Regions from separate parts of the Fictibacillus sp. 7GRE50 genome, predicted to be linked through region 1. Evidence: riboswitches for the same ligand, from Rfam matches in the RefSeq annotation. Region 1 holds a riboswitch; each other region holds the start of a gene.
What was found. A riboswitch is a leader RNA that binds a small molecule or an ion and turns the genes downstream of it on or off. The one in region 1 is predicted to bind cyclic di-AMP.
Positions count from the first base shown of each region.

Region 1 (5,514 bases):
TTCCTTTTTCTTCAAGGTCATGTGGCACTTCTCCACCAGTTGCAAGTACCCAGTTTTTAATTGCGTCTACCGCTCCTTTTCGTACTTTTCTTCCATCTTTTAAGTCGATTCCGCTCATTCGCGTTTCGGCTTTAAACTCAATAAATTCTCCATCTTCACCAAGGTATTGATCAAACGATAAGTGTTCTTTTTTCATGAGTTCCAAAACGGATTTACCTTCTGGTGTATCATCTTTTAATGAACTGATGGCAGCCCATTCCCCAACTGATTTTTTCGTATCGAATCCTACTGGTACAAATTCGCTTGCCATACGGTTTCCGAATGTAATCGTCCCCGTTTTATCTAGGATGATCGTATTGATGTCACCTGCAGCTTCAACCGCTTTACCAGACATAGCGATTACATTAAATCTCGTAACACGGTCCATTCCAGCAATACCGATCGCGGATAAAAGTCCACCGATTGTTGTCGGAATCAAACAAACGAGTAATGCGATTAAGACCGGTACTGGTATGTCAAAACCTAGATACTTTGTAAAGAATGGAAGTGTTACAACTACAATCATAAAAACAAGTGTCAAACTCGTTAAAACAGTACTTAACGCAATTTCATTCGGTGTTTTTTGACGCTTCGCTCCTTCTACGAGGGAGATCATGCGATCAAGGAATGATTCTCCTGGATCTGCTGTAATTCGTACTTTAATTTCATCACTTACTACACGTGTTCCTCCTGTTACGGAGTTAAAGTCACCGCCAGCTTCTTTAATTACAGGAGCTGATTCTCCTGTAATCGCCGACTCATCAACAGAGGCAAGACCAGATATGACTTCACCGTCTCCTGGAATCATTTCACCTTGTTTTACAATAACGATGTTTCCTTTACGAAGATCAGCTGATGAAACTCTTTTGTGTTTACCGTTTTCCAGCACAAGGTTTGCATAAACTTCTTTTTTCGTTTTCTTTAATGAATCAGCCTGTGCTTTCCCTCTTCCTTCAGCTATTGCTTCAGCGAAATTTGCAAACAGGAGGGTTATAAACAGAATGAAGGTTACAGCAATATTGAAACCAACTTGAGTTTGGTCTCCAAAAAAGGTTAATAATAATGTAATTACAAAACCAATTTCAACAACAAACATGATCGGGTTTTTAATCATTACCCTTGGATCTAGTTTAATAAAAGATTCCTTTATCGCCTGATTCACGATTTCTTTATTCATCATTGTTTTATTCATTTGTACTTCCTCACGATTCTTTTTCATCGGGCCGTTCCCACCTTTTTTTGGAGGAACGTACTGAGATAATTCTTTTTTGGTTCTTAAGCCTTGAGCACCCATTATTCATTCACCTCTCTACAGCATCTATAATGTTAAATATTCAGCAATCGGGCCTAATACTAATACCGGGAAAAAAGTTAAAGCCCCAACGATAAATACAGCCCCAATAAATACTCCTGCAAATAGTCCGTTATCTGTTCTAAACGTTCCGATCGTTTCTGGAACGGTTCGTTTGACAGCCAATGATCCTGCAACCGCAAGCATCGTTACAATGGAGAAGAACCTTCCAAGATACATGACAATTCCGGTAGAAATATTCCAGAAGTTTGTCGCATCTCCTAACCCTTCGAAGCCAGAACCGTTATTGGCTGCTGAAGAGGTATATTCATAGATTACTTGTGAAATACCATGAAAACCTGAGTTCGAAATGGCCGCATGTCCGAGTGGTGTAAAGAAAGCTACAGCAGATGCTCCTAAAATAAGGAACGGGTGGATTAACAACGTCGCTGCAATCAGCTTCATTTCTTTACCTTCAATCTTTTTACCTAGAAATTCCGGGGTACGTCCCACCATTAATCCAGATAAGAAAACACCAATAATCGCATACATTAAGACGTTGACAAAGCCTGCCCCTACACCGCCATAAACGGTATTTAACATCATATTGGATAATGTAACTAATCCGCCTAGCGGAGTCAGTGTATCGTGCATCGTATTAACAGCCCCCGTTTCTGAAGCCGTTGTAACAACCGAGTAAAGTGAAGACTGAGCGACACCAAATCGTACTTCCTTTCCTTCCATGCTTCCTTGATCATGTTGCACACCTAGAGCATTGATTGCTTGGTTTCCCTGATATTCGGCACTTAGGGAGATGCCAAGGAACATAATAAACATCATCGTCATGGAAACGAAAAGAATACGTCCCTGCTTTGGATTTCCAACCATCTTTCCGTACGTAAACGGTAATGCCATCGGTAATAGGAGCATCAATAAGATTTGAATAAAGTTGCTCGGCCCGTTCGGGTTTTCAAACGGATGCGCTGAGTTAACTCCGAAAAATCCACCGCCGTTATTTCCTAATTCTTTTATGGATAAAAACGAACCAACTGGGCCAACTGCAATGTTTTGTTTTCCACCTTCAACTGTAGTCGCTGTAACCGTTGGATCTAATGTCTGCGGTACTCCAAGTGCAACGAAAATGAGTCCTGTTACAAAAGCGATCGGTAGTAACACACGAATGATACCCCTAACCATATCCACAAAAAAGTTTCCTAAAGACTTGCCAGATAGCCCACGAATGAATGCGATTGCTACTGCTAATGCTGTAGCTGGTGCAACAAACATCATGAAAAGAATGCCAATCATCTGTGAAAGATAGGATAAACCACTTTCACCACTGTAATGCTGCAGATTCGTATTCGTCATAAAACTTACTGCTGTGTTAAACGCAAGGCTTGGATCCATGTTTGCTATCTTACTCGGATTCAGAGGCAAACTGCCTTGGAAACGGAAGATTAAATAAACTAATAGAATCATAATCGCATTGATCACAATGACTGATGAAGCATAAACTTTCCAAGATTGATTTTTATTTTTCATTCCACTAATGGAATAAATCAGTTTTTCGAAAGGATAAAAGAGTTTGTTTTTATTCGAATAATTGAACGAGTTCGCTAAATAAATTCCTACTGGTTTTGCAAGTAAAAGAGCTATAAGTAGCGTTATAGCTATAGAGAGTAAACTGACTAACAACGGAAAAACCTCCTAAAATTTCTCTGGATTCAATAATACGTAAAGAAGATACACCGTTGTTAAAACGGCTAATCCAAACATGACAGTCATCATTTATTTACACTTCCTTCATCAACAACACTTGATGACCATTTTGCTAGACCCATCATTAAGACAGGCATTCCTACCATCAATAAAACCATCATCACATCTAACATTTTTACACCTTCTTTTTATTAGTTCATTGTTCTAAGTAACCATTCAGCATTAGAGATAAATTTTTGATAGCCTCTTGAGCATCACAACCTTCAATTCTAAGTGTGATCGGTTCGTTTTGATTTCTTGAATAGTGTGACAAAAAGAATAGATTAACGGATAGTAAGCCTTTCGCATTAATCTGTATGCCTTGATAAAAGAAAAGAATCTCACTTTCGAAAGAACCAGCAGCATTGACAAATTCATTGATCTGTCCGATCGACAACCTTTTTGGCAATAAAACAACTGACTCTGTCCCCATGTTTTCACCCTGCCTATCACTGGTTTGGATTTACAGAGGGAACATCTTTTCTTTGATGGGTTCCCTCCTGTAATTGCTTAACCTTTACTTCTAAGCGTGTCTTGTATGATCCATTTTGAGAGACTATGTTGAATCACACTTGCATAATAAGCATTCAATTGATCTCTTTTCGCTTTTAACAAAATCTGTTCAATTTCGTTTGGACTTAATCTCATAAATGAATTCCTCCGCTCTTTTTTTTATGAAGAAAGTAAGAATTGAATATTTCCGGTTTTGTTATAGATTACGTAATCTGCACCTAACTCCTTATAAACTCTGGAAATATACCGTGTGTCTGATTTGATGACATAAACAGGTATGTTATAAATGCTGCGAATGAGTTCAATCGTTTGGCAACATTCTAAAAATCCAGATTCAACAACAATGATTTTTTGAACAAAAGGACCTACCATCTCGATAACTTTACGCTTGTCAACATAATTCATGACATATACATGTTGAAACCCAACTTGTGAGAGTCTTTCTGCTTCTTCTCGGTTAGGAACACAGAGAACAAGAGATTGATAGTCTTCACACAATCTTAGTTTTGAAATAAAAACATCTGAAACTAGATCAGGAAACATAATGAGCACGTTCCCAGATGATTTCTCCATCGTTCCACCCTCCATCTCTTAAAGAAAACTAGGCTAACTTCTAGCCTCTCATGTCAGCCTTAGCTGCACTTATACTATCGTCTTAAACTTGTTGCTACGTCGAAAACCATCGCGCCGACAAGTTATACTTTTGGATAGTGAAAAAAAGGCAACAAAAAAGAAGCCTGCGGAAGAGGAACTCTTCTCGCGGCTTCTACACATACTTGAATAAGCGTGTGAATACACGAAATTTGTTGCCTCTCTCTGTACGCTTACGGAGTTAGCTGACGGATTCGGGCTTGAGAGTAGCCCTACTCGATCTCTCGAGATTCACCCCATGCAGATACGAAGAACTGCGGTTGGTTCCCCCGCTTCCTAAACTTAGGAATTAAGCGATAAAGACGCATGATATTAAAATCATAGTTTGTTAAATTGTCATTACTCTTTTTTTAATTCACCTTCCCTCTCCTACCACGCTTACGAAGTTAGCTGACGGGTTCGGACGGCAGAAGTCGCCCGACTTAAATAAGTTTCACCCCTGGCAGTGAAGAACTGAACTGCCGATGGTTCCTCCGTTCCAATAATGGATTCAGCGGTCATGGAAAAAATTTAAAGTTTTACGATAAGCAATATATTACTCCTGGTTTCAGCCGTTGTAAATCAAATAAAATCCCTAAAAATATAATATTTTAAATCGAATTTAATCAATTTAAGTTATTTTATTCACTTTTAATAAACATTACTACTAATTTCTTTGTTTTTCTTTAATTATCATGATATTTACAAATAAAAAATAGTTTGAATATTAAATCAATTACTCTGAATCCATTTATTTTTCTTATGGAAAACTATAAAACTTTTATTTTCATTCTGTAGTTTTTTGCACAATTCACACCTCAACATTTTTGCAGAATAAATTTCAGTACACGAAAAAAGCACAACATTAATTTACGATACGTTTAGTTTTATTAAGCAACATTTTCAATTTCTAAACTTTTGATTGCAGCTATTTTTTTTACCTCGTTATACACATCAGCTGTTAACCTAGAATCTGCAACCATAACATGAAGATCAATCTCATTTTTCTCGTCCACTAAATCTTTTATTTTTATTTTTTTTATCATAATATCTTTTTCCCTAACAGCTACTAGCAGCTCAGAAATTTGAATACTCTTATCAATCATAATTGTCATGTGTATTTCTTTTTCTCTTAAACATTTTGGACCAATGTACCTTATTATTGCTGGCATAACTTCTACGCTGAACAAAATTAGGAATACACAAATTAGTGCCTCTAATAAGAAGCCAGACCCTACTGCAATCCCTGTACCTGCAGCGCCCCATATTATGGATGCCGTCGT
Region 1 covers NZ_JACZDW010000002.1:156,125-161,638, forward strand. Annotated here, with positions in the region: gene kdpB (potassium-transporting ATPase subunit KdpB) at 1-1,231, opposite strand, end outside; gene kdpA (potassium-transporting ATPase subunit KdpA) at 1,358-3,025, opposite strand; gene IHV12_RS23055 (potassium-transporting ATPase subunit F) at 3,038-3,118, opposite strand; gene IHV12_RS07915 (hypothetical protein) at 3,115-3,222, opposite strand; gene IHV12_RS07920 (HPr family phosphocarrier protein) at 3,246-3,521, opposite strand; gene IHV12_RS07925 (hypothetical protein) at 3,599-3,736, opposite strand; gene IHV12_RS07930 (hypothetical protein) at 3,761-4,174, opposite strand; cyclic di-AMP (ydaO/yuaA leader) riboswitch at 4,407-4,558, opposite strand; cyclic di-AMP (ydaO/yuaA leader) riboswitch at 4,612-4,758, opposite strand; gene IHV12_RS07935 (MgtC/SapB family protein) at 5,122-5,514, opposite strand, start outside.

Region 2 (5,514 bases), on a different contig from region 1:
AAGACGTAATAACATCGGGATACATCGTAGAAACTGAAGCCTATCTAGGCCCTGAAGATCGAGCTGCGCATTCCTATAACAATCGAAGAACAGCTAGAACAGAAGTGATGTACGGTGAAGCAGGTACAATTTACACCTATTTTATTTATGGGATGCATGTTTGCTTTAATATCGTTTCCGGACCCGTTAATAAACCTGAAGCCATACTAATTAGAGCACTGCAACCAATTGAAGGAATAGAAATAATGAAGGAAAGAAGAGCGAGCGTAAAGAATGAGGTTCAGCTTACGAATGGTCCAGGTAAACTGAGCAAAGCAATGGGGTTCACATTGAATGATAATGGTAAGAAAATGAATGAGGAAAATATACGGATAGAACAAGGAATTGAATTAGTACCAAATGAAATAATCTCTGGTCCACGCATAGGTATACACTATGCCGAAGAAGCTGTTCATTATCCTTATCGGTTCTGGATAAAAAACAACCCTTACGTATCACGTTAATACGCAGGGTTGTTTTCTTTGTTCGTTGAAACCGTAACATCCTCTTCCCGCATGTAATCAACCGCTGTTGTCCGATTGGTATCTTGCATCCATGCTAGATGATGATACGTTTGTTTTTTCATAGCAACGTATTTTGCTTGCATAATGAACAACCAGAAAAGGATGAACAACGTTGTTTTCAATACATTTTCCGCAGTAAGCGCAGCCGCCTCGATCGGTAGAACATTCACTGTTATACTTGAAAGCAATCCAATCACAACAGCTCCCAAGATGAACAATGGCTGGTTCGTACGTAAAAATTTCAGTCGATGCTGCAAGTAGTTCTGGATGGATAAACGTTCTTGAGCATTGAACTGGAGGTATCTGCTTTTAGCTGATTTGGCATTGGCCACTAAACCTTTAGATCGATCTTTCTTCCAAAGGGATTTCATAAATAGGGTGAATTCTATATCACTAGCGGGTTCGTTATTCATTTTTCTGTGAATAAAATTATGAGCTTGATAATAAGTAATTGCATTCTGTACAAGCCTTAGTAATACGTAGCCTGTGATGATCGTGAGTGAAAAGACAAACCAAAAAGAGTTCATCGCGCTCTCTGTTAACTCGATGATAGGATTAATAGCGGTTTGAATCTGTACCCATATGATCTTTGCTGCAAGCGTTAGTATCTCTAGCCATTTTTCCAAGAAGATCACTCCGAAATCTCATTAAGTATCTTCTTATTTTACCATGATTTTTCATTAGTGCTTACATTTATTTACTCAACATTTGTAAACTAGGGAAATGGGCATACAAAAAGGCCGCAGGTATATGTATACACCGCGGCCTTTTGAAGTGATTATTTATGCACTAACTTCTTGTTCACGAGTCCCAAGATGTTTGTCTTCGCCTTTATCAACGATTACAGCACAAGCAGCATCACCAGTGATGTTAACAGCTGTTCTAAGCATATCAAGAAGTCTATCAACACCTAGGATTAAGGCAATACCCTCGACAGGTAATCCTACAGAGTTCAATACCATCGCTAACATGATCAATCCAACTCCAGGAACACCAGCTGTACCGATACTAGCAAGCACTGCCGTTAAAATAACAGTAAGCATCTGTGTTAAACCTAAGTTAACATCGTATACTTGAGCGATAAAAATCGTCGCAACACCTTGCATGATAGCTGTTCCATCCATGTTAATCGTTGCACCAAGCGGCTGTACAAAACCACTTATCGATTTTCGAACACCTAAATTCTCTTGAGCTGTTTTCATTGAGATTGGAAGTGTTGCATTTGAACTAGACGTACTAAATCCAACTGACATTGCCGGCGCGAAGCCTTTAAAGAACCAGAGCGGGCTCTTCTTTGCAAATAGAGCAATTGAACCACCATACGCGACAACAGAGTGGATGAATAAAGCTAAAATAACTACGCTCATGTATAAGCCCATCGCTTTGATAGCATCCATTCCTTGACTTCCTACCGCTGAAGCAATCAATGCAAAAGCACCATATGGAGCAAATTTCATAATTAGGTTTACAAGATACATCATAATGTCGTTACCTTGTTCAATTAAATCCATAATACCTTTTGTTTTGCTTCCCAACATCGTTAAAGCAAATCCTACAAATACGGAAAACGCGATAATTTGAAGCATGTTTCCTTCAGCCATCGATTGAATTGGATTAGTAGGAATAATGTTCAGCAACGTGTCCGTAACTGCTGGCGCTTCTTGTTGCTCAAACTTAGCACCTTCTGTTTTAAAGTCCCCTACACCTGGTTGAAAGATAAGCGCTAAAGCCATCGCGATCGTAATCGCAATTGTTGTAGTTCCTAAGAAGAACCCAACCGTTTTGGCACCCACTCTTCCAAGTTTCTTCGGATCACCTAATCCCGCAGTTCCAAGTACGATTGAGAAAAAAACAATTGGAACAACTAACATTTTAATAAGGTTTAAGAATAATGTCCCGACTGGCTTTAAAACGTATTTATCCAGTGTTGAAAAAGCATCTGGTACAGCTAGATTAAGAATTAATCCCGCGACAACCCCAAGTGCAAGTGCAATTAAAATTTTTGTAGACAATTTCATAATAAAGTACCCCCTTTGTTAAAATCTTCTCACTATTTAGTGTGCAGTACGATGAAGAAATTTTATACTAATACATGCCCTATTTGTTGCATATAAAAACCCACCGAAAATAGAGAGGATTTTCCGTGGGAATACACCGCAACACATAGACTGAGCCCATGTATAGAGTTCTCTCTCCAAAAACGCTTACGAGGTTAGCTGTCGGATTAGGAAATTGAGAGTTGTCCCTTTTGTGTATGCACAAATTCATCCCTAGGCTTTATAAGCCATATCGTGGTTCCCCCGCTTCAAGATATTCTATGGAATAGAACATCCGAATTCAGCGAATCATATATAATATGCTCTAATTTTATCAACATACATAAATTTTTGTCAAGAATACTCACTATGCTTATTTATTCCAATTAATTGTTTCATAATGAATGTTTTTCCATATTCTCACTTCTACCCCATAAGCATATAGAAAAAAACGAATTATATATAAGGTTCTATTTTTCAGGGAGGTATTGTAAATGAAAATCGTATTTTATGAAAAAGGTGAATTAAGTATAATCGTTGGAGCATCCAAATTAAAAGGTGAACTTACGATTGAACAAATAAAGAACGAAAGCGAAAAGAAAGCAAAAGAATTAGGTGAATTATTAGGAAGAGAAATCGGATTTTTAATCGATATGAACGGTAAATTAGATACTCAATTTAAAAAATAAGGCTGTTTAAAACATAGGTTCTTTTGGGAGTGTGGATTTCCGTTCCAGGCTGCTCGCTTTCCATGGGGCAGGCGTGAACCACATTCGTACGTGTCACTTTACCACTCCAATCAACAGTTATATAGGCAAATTCAAAAAGATCTATTAGTAACAATTCTTTAGAAAACAGCCAAAAATAAAAACCGGGATATCCCGGTTTTTTGTTTTTATACGTATGCGAGTGATAATTGTTCTTTATTCCTCTTCAATACCATTTCTGGACGCCCTTCATCCTGTATCTTTCCATTGTTCATTAGTATGATCCTGTCCCCTATAGCACGAGCATCCTCTTCATCGTGAGTTACAAAAATAGACGTGATCCCCGTACGTTTTAAAATTTCCTGTAACTCATCCCGAATCTGTAGTTGAAGCTTAGAATCGAGATTGCTAAATGGTTCATCAAACATGATCAAAGATGGATTTGGTGCCATAGCCCTAGCTAGTGCAACACGCTGCTGCTGTCCACCGCTCAATTCATAAGGATAACGAGAAGCATAGTCCTCCATTCCCACAATAGCCAATAATTCTTCCATGCGTGCTTGCTTCTGCTTACGATTCATTTTCGTTAAGCCAAATTTTATGTTCTTTTCAACCGTCATATGAGGGAACAAAGCATAATCTTGAAAAACCAAACCTACACCACGTTTTTCTGGCTGAACAAAACGAAATGTATCATTCATGACAGCCTGATCTATGAGGATCGATCCTCTTGAGGGCACCTCTAGTCCTGCTATAAGACGAAGTAACGTACTTTTCCCGCTTCCGCTTTCTCCTAAGATCACCGAAACTTCTCCTTGATTAAAGTTTAAAGAAAGATTTTCGAACAAAGGGTTACGCGAATTTTTATAATGAAACGCTAAGTCTTTGATTTGAACAAACATTATTTTGGCTCCTTTTCTAAAACTCTGTGTAAAAAGAAGATGGAAAGTGCACTTATACAAATAATCACCATTGATGAAACAGAGGCTTCGTGAATACGTTCGTCACTTGCGTATTGAAATGTTTTGGTAGCTAGCGTATAAAAATTAAAAGGCTGAAGGATAAGAGTAAGAGGCAGCTCTTTTAATATATCTACAAAAACAAGGATAAAACCACCAGCAATAGCACCTTTAATCATCTTAATATCCACTTTAAAAAACGTCTTCGTTACCGACATACCTAATGTCCTCGAAGCTTCTGTGAAAACCGTTCCTACCTTATCAAAGCCTGATTCGATGGAGTTAAAACCAACTGCTAGAAAACGGACCACATAGGCAAAGATCAGCATACTAATACTTAAGCTCAGCACAAGAGTTGGCTCTAACCCTAACCATTCATATAACGTGAATACCTTTTCGTCTAGTGAGAGAAATAAGGTCAATACACCTATTGCAATTACAGCTCCAGGAATCGAATACCCTAAAACCGTTATTTTTGAAAAAAGCTTCCCCATCCAACCTTTTGATAGACGACTAAAGTTGGCGATAATTAGAGCGACGATAATGATAAGAACTGAACCTATAGAAGCAACAAAGACCGAGTTCCAAATCAAGTCAACAAAAGCAGTATTTAAAATAACGTCATAAGTCATATACACCCAATGTATAAGCTGAATGAAAGGAATTCCGAAAGCTAGAGCAAATAAAGAGATGAAAAAACTAAGCACAGCGAACTTTTTCCAACCTTTAAGTTCTTTAGGTTGTAACGGGCGGACTTTTGAAGTGGAATAGCTATACTGTTTCCTGCCCCTTATTACTTTTTCTAAGATCAAGATCAAAACTACGATAAACATCAAAGTACCCGCTAACTTGATAGCCGAATAGATATCTCCCATCCCAAACCACGCTTGAAATATTGCTGTACTAAATGTTTGAATACCAAAATACTTTACTACCCCGTAATCATTGAAGACTTCAAGAATGACCAAACTAACTCCACCAACGATCGCCGCACGTGACACAGGAAGGACGACTTGTATGAATGTCATGAACGAGCCTTTTCCTAGCAACCGTGCATTCTCAATCAGTGATGATGACTGATTTTCTAAGAAACTTTTTGTGATGATATATACATATGGATATAGGAACATCGTAAAGATAAAAACAGCACCGGGTATGTTCATGATGTCAAAGAACTTTTGGTCCACTTTTATACCAAACTGGTTCCTTAGTGACGTCTGAATGACACCTGTATAATTTAAAATACCAT
Region 2 covers NZ_JACZDW010000001.1:282,788-288,301, forward strand. Annotated here, with positions in the region: gene IHV12_RS01370 (DNA-3-methyladenine glycosylase) at 1-503, shown strand, start outside; gene IHV12_RS01375 (hypothetical protein) at 500-1,189, opposite strand; gene IHV12_RS01380 (dicarboxylate/amino acid:cation symporter) at 1,346-2,581, opposite strand; cyclic di-AMP (ydaO/yuaA leader) riboswitch at 2,750-2,916, opposite strand; gene IHV12_RS01385 (hypothetical protein) at 3,094-3,288, shown strand; gene IHV12_RS01390 (ABC transporter ATP-binding protein) at 3,495-4,208, opposite strand; gene IHV12_RS01395 (ABC transporter permease) at 4,208-5,514, opposite strand, start outside.
Region 2: another riboswitch for cyclic di-AMP. It lies ahead of IHV12_RS01380 (dicarboxylate/amino acid:cation symporter); the one in region 1 lies ahead of IHV12_RS07930 (hypothetical protein).

Region 3 (5,514 bases), 420 kb from region 1:
GGGAGAAACGAGAAAAGCTTCTTTAATTTTTTGCATGACGATTCTCTTCCTCTCTTAGAAACAGCATTGAAATCTCGTTTTAGCATTCCCAAGAGTAAAGAGATTAACCCATAAATAACCAAAAAAGCTGACGCGAAATGTGGGAATACACCCGTTCTGCATCAGCTTTCATTCCTCTATCCAGTGAACACTTCACCGTCTGGATACCTAATATTATCTTTTGTTTGTTTAGCAAGACTGAACGCCAGTGTTAGCGGTCCTAATTTACCGAAAACCATTACCACACAGATCACAATTTTTCCGATGACTGTGAGATCTGGGGTAAGTCCCATACTTAATCCAACTGTTCCAAATGCAGAAACGACTTCAAACACGATCACCATGAATGAAACATCTTTCTGGACATATGTGATAATAAATAATGCGGCAAAGATAAACAAAATAGAAATAGTTGTAATAGCAAGAGCTCTGTAAACAACAGCATTTCGAATGGTCCGCTTCATAACAACCGTACTTTCTTTCCCTTTTAAGAAAGCTGCAACCGTAAAAATAATAACAACAAACGTGGTCAGCTTTATCCCTCCACCAGTAGAGGTACTTCCTGCCCCAACAAACATTAAAAGAATCATCAACAAGGATGTATCAGGATTTATGGCTGTCATATCAATCGAGTTAAAACCTGCTGTTCTCGGTGTTACACCTTGGAAATAAGAAGCCCAGAATTGCTCAGCACCTGAAAGCATTCCAATGGTCTTAGGATTATTAAACTCAAATAAGTAGAAGAACAAGATTGCCACAATATTAATAATCAAAGTAGAAAGCAACATCACTCTTGTATGAAGAGAAAGTTTTTTCCAGCTTCGGCTCACCCATATATCAACCAATACGGTAAACCCAATTCCCCCTGTTATAAACAGAAACGATATGACGATGTTCACCATCGGATCTCCTACATAACCCATTAGACCGTCAGACCACAACGAGAATCCTGCATTGTTGTATGCCGATATAACATGAAAGATGCTATAGTAAATTCCTTTACTAACACCAAAGTCTGGAACAAGCCTTAGTGATAGAAAAAAGATGGCGATAATCTGGATGCTGATTGAAAATACAAACAGATTTCGAACTAACCGGATTACCCCGCCTATAGAAGGCTGGTTGAGTGCTTCTTGCATCAGAACACGTTGTTTGATGGATATTTTCCTCCCCATCATAATAACGACTAATGAAGCAAATGACATGACCCCAAGTCCTCCGACTTGGATTAAGAACAAGATGACGATCTCACCAAAGAGTGTGAACGTTGAGCCAGGATCAACAGTAGCTAAGCCTGTTACTGTTGCTGCTGAAGTTGCAATAAAAAAAGCATCTACCCACGATAACGTTTTTTCATGGGCAATAGGAAGCTTTAACAAACACGTCCCAACGAAAATAAGAAATAAAAATAGTAACGCTAAAAACTGAGGAGGGTTCAATCTAATTGGGTTGTGCAAAAAACGTTTATGCTTTCTAACATGTAGTGCCAATGCTTACACTTCCTCATCCTCAAAACGATTTAGATCTTCGTTACGACCGATCACGACAAGTATATCCCCATATTGAAGAGATACATCAGCAATCGGTGAAACGAGTATCTCATCTCCGCGTTTGATTGCGACGATATTACATCCATAGCGTGCACGAACATCTAGATCTGTTAGCGTCCGATTCACTAGCTTATCCGTTACACCTATCTCAACAATACTGTGTTCATGCGATAGCTCAATAAAATCAATAATCTTTTCAGAAGATATGAGTTGAGCAACGCGAAGCGCCATATCACGCTCTGGGTGGATAATACGGTCTGCTCCTAGCTTTTCCAACACTTTATGATGATAGTCATTCTGTGCTTTTACCCATACTTTTTGAACGCCTGCTTCTTTTAAAAGTAAAGTAGTTAAGATACTTGCTTGGATGTCTTCACCGATCGAAACAATTACCTGTGTAAAATTTCGGATTCCTAAAGACTTCATTACGTTTTCATCCGTAGAGTTAGCTTGAACAGCCTGAGTAGCTATTGTTGCAAACTCATTTACTCTTTCCATATCTTTATCTATAGCTAGAACATCATAGCCCATCGTCGCAAATTCTCGACAGATGCTGCCTCCAAAACGTCCTAAACCAATTACTGCAAACTGTTTTTTCATTATGGTCTCCCCTTAAAATCCATGAAGTTTTTGCTTCGTTGTTCTCTAGCCTTGCTGGTCAAGAGGTATATAAATTTAAGTAAAAAAACGCAAAAAAAGACCACACAAAGAAGCGGGTCCGGTTTTCCACCAAATTGACCTCTCCAGTGACATGACGCTTACGGGGTTAGCTGTCGGATTAGGGATTGGAGTATCCCTTTTTGCAAATAGAGCAAAATTCACCCCAAAAGATTGGTTCCCCCGTTTTACAGTAGTTTCACCATAAAAATAACTGTAAATTCAGCGATCTAAAGCCTGCTAAATTTTGAATTACATATACTGTAATCCTCTATCTTTTAAAAGTCAATCCATTTTTTTAGTGTTAACAAATACTTTACATTATACCTGAAAATTGAAGGATCAATACTACTATTCCAATCAACCAAACATAGACAGCAAATCCTTTTAACGTACCGGTTTGAAGGAGTTTGATCATCCACTTTACCGCCACATATCCAAATAGAGCCGATGCTAAAGTACCGACCAATAAGGCTGAATAAGAGATAGGTGGATGTCCACCCGTAAATAGATCTTTTGACTGCAATACTACTCCTCCTGCGATAGATGGTATGGATAATAAAAAAGAAAAATAGGCCGCTGCTTTTTTATCGATCTTGCAAAAGAGCGCTGCTGCAATCGTTAGTCCTGATCGTGAAATAGCAGGAAGAATAGCCGCACCTTGAAACGTACCGATCACAAGTGCATCCCTTATTGTTATATCTTCAATCCCTTTATATCCATTTCGCTTATAAGAATCCGCCCACCAAAGCAAAAAACCTGTAATTAAGAACTCCCATCCAACCGTGATCCCGGTTTTTGAGATCTCTTCAAAAAAATCTTTAAATGCTAGTCCTATAACAGCGGTTGGAATCGTTCCAGCGATAAGCAGAACTCCCGTTTTGCTGAGTGGTCTTTTTATAACTTCTAAGATTTCTCTCCAATAAACCGTCATCACAGCAATAAGTGTTCCTATATGAAGCATGCTATCAAGAAACAACCCGGCTTCTTCTAGCTGAAACACTTGCCTGCCTAGAAGGAGGTGTCCTGTAGAACTGACAGGCAAAAATTCTGTTATCCCTTGCACAATGCCTAATATTAAGGCTTCGAGCCAATCCATAAAAAGAACCCCCTCAACTTTCATGGTCTCGTACAACCTATTCATGAGGAGGATTTTCTATTCTAGTTTTTTGATATCAATTTAGTGTTACTAACGAGCATTTGTGATTAAAGTACACCTGAGAAGAGACGAGCAAACGATTCCTTTGTTCGTTCCCACAAACCTCTTTTGTAAAACTCTACGGGCTTCACTTTTATAGATTCCACCATGTCTTCTTGATATTGTTCTACAAGATCTGAGACAGATGATGTATTCAGCAAGAATACGTTCACTTCGAAGTTAAGGTGAAAACTTCTCATATCCATATTAGCTGTACCGATTGAAGCAGTATCGCCATCAATAATGATTACTTTTTGATGCAGAAATCCTTTTTTGTAGGAATAGATCTCTATTCCAGAACGCAGTAGCTCTGGAAAATAAGAGCGCGTTGCATATTGCGTCAAGAATCCATCATTAATCTCAGGAACCAACAAACGGACCTGGACACCTTTTTTTGCTGCCACTCTTAAAGCCGTTCGAATCGCTTCATTAGGAACAAAATATGGTGTTGCGATCCAGATCGATTTCTCTGCACATGAGATCAAAGAATAGAATAGATCACTCATGATTCCAAGCTGAGTATCAGGACCACTTGCCACCACATGAACAGTACCATCCCCTTCAGCGGGGTATGCTCTTGTAAGATGATTATCTTCTAAGAGATCTTCTCCACAAACATATTCCCAATCCATTAAAAATATGGCATGAAGAACTTGAACAGCTTCTCCTTCCATAACCATGTGTGTATCGCGCCAAAAACCAATCTCCGGATCTTCTCCTAAATACTCAACGCCTACATTCAAGCCCCCTACAAACCCAACCTTCCCATCAATAATAATAATTTTACGATGATTTCTGAAATTAAGCTTTTGATTGAAAAAACCATATCGAACAGGTAAGAATGCTTCAACGAGAATTCCTGCTTTTTTCATTCTGTCGATATCATATTGCTGAAGAGACAGACTTCCTATCCCATCAAACAAAAATCTAACTTTCACGCCTTCATTCGCTTTTTTTATTAAAAGGTCAATAATGTCTTTACCAAGGCGATCTGAACGAAAGATATAATACTGAATATGTATATACTCCTTGGCTTCTTCCAGCCTTGCAAAAATTTCAGGAAACGTCTCTTGACCATTCTTTAAAATTTTCGAACTCGTTTTTCTGTTCAAACGCGTAAGTGTGATGTGATGAGCATGCGTTGCAAAGCACTGCTGATGTCTTTTCAAATCACTAAAGTCCGGCTTTTCTTCTTGTTTAGATACCCTGATCCACTCGTCTCTGTCTTTTTTTCGTTTCGATTTAAAAAGGTGGCCTTTTAAATAAAGCTGTCCAGAATACAGGTAGAACATATATCCGATAAACGGAAATAGAATTAATACATAAATCCAAAGAAGTGTATGTTGAGCTGTTCTGTTCTCGAGCATTAACGAATAAATCGTATACAGAATCACTGCGATGTAAAGGAGCCCAAATACCGTTTTGATTATCACATATCCTTCTGCAAAGAAAACGATGTATAAACAGACAAGTAACAATAGTGTGAGGAAAAATTCCCATATTCGTTTCATGCACGTGCTCCTTTTTTACCAATCTTCTCTTTCTCTCTTTATTCCCTTCCCCATGTAATTAAAACAAGGGGCTCTTCTCTTTTTATACCATTTTTTCTTAGGATTTGCAGAAATCACGACTGTTATGAAATTAGGTATTGTTTCAATCATTCGAAATGGTTTTTTTGTGTACGCATTGGGTTGATAGACAGACGCTTCGGAAATTTGCGTGGCCGATCGGTGGTGAATTTTGAATTGGACAGATTATTGGGTGGATCGGACAGATTATGTAACCAATCCGACAGATTAATCTTCAAATCGGACAGATTCACTAGTCAATTGGAAAAATTACCGTCATTAACAAAACGGCGCCCATGCATAGACTCCTCTATAGCACTTACTGTCGACTTTGACGAAAATACTGTCCACTCTTTAAGTTTTACTGTCCACTTCTGATGATTTACTGTCCACTTTTGTAAGTTTACTGTCCACTCTGCTATTTTTACTGTCCACTTTAATTTTCCGCAAAAATAGAAAAACATAAAAAAGCTCCAGAGGTTATCACCACCTCTGGAGCCAG
Region 3 covers NZ_JACZDW010000002.1:573,950-579,463, forward strand. Annotated here, with positions in the region: gene IHV12_RS10085 (GerAB/ArcD/ProY family transporter) at 1-36, opposite strand, end outside; gene IHV12_RS10090 (TrkH family potassium uptake protein) at 177-1,529, opposite strand; gene IHV12_RS10095 (potassium channel family protein) at 1,533-2,189, opposite strand; cyclic di-AMP (ydaO/yuaA leader) riboswitch at 2,329-2,484, opposite strand; gene IHV12_RS10100 (undecaprenyl-diphosphate phosphatase) at 2,563-3,345, opposite strand; gene cls (cardiolipin synthase) at 3,453-4,955, opposite strand.
Region 3: another riboswitch for cyclic di-AMP. It lies ahead of IHV12_RS10095 (potassium channel family protein); the one in region 1 lies ahead of IHV12_RS07930 (hypothetical protein).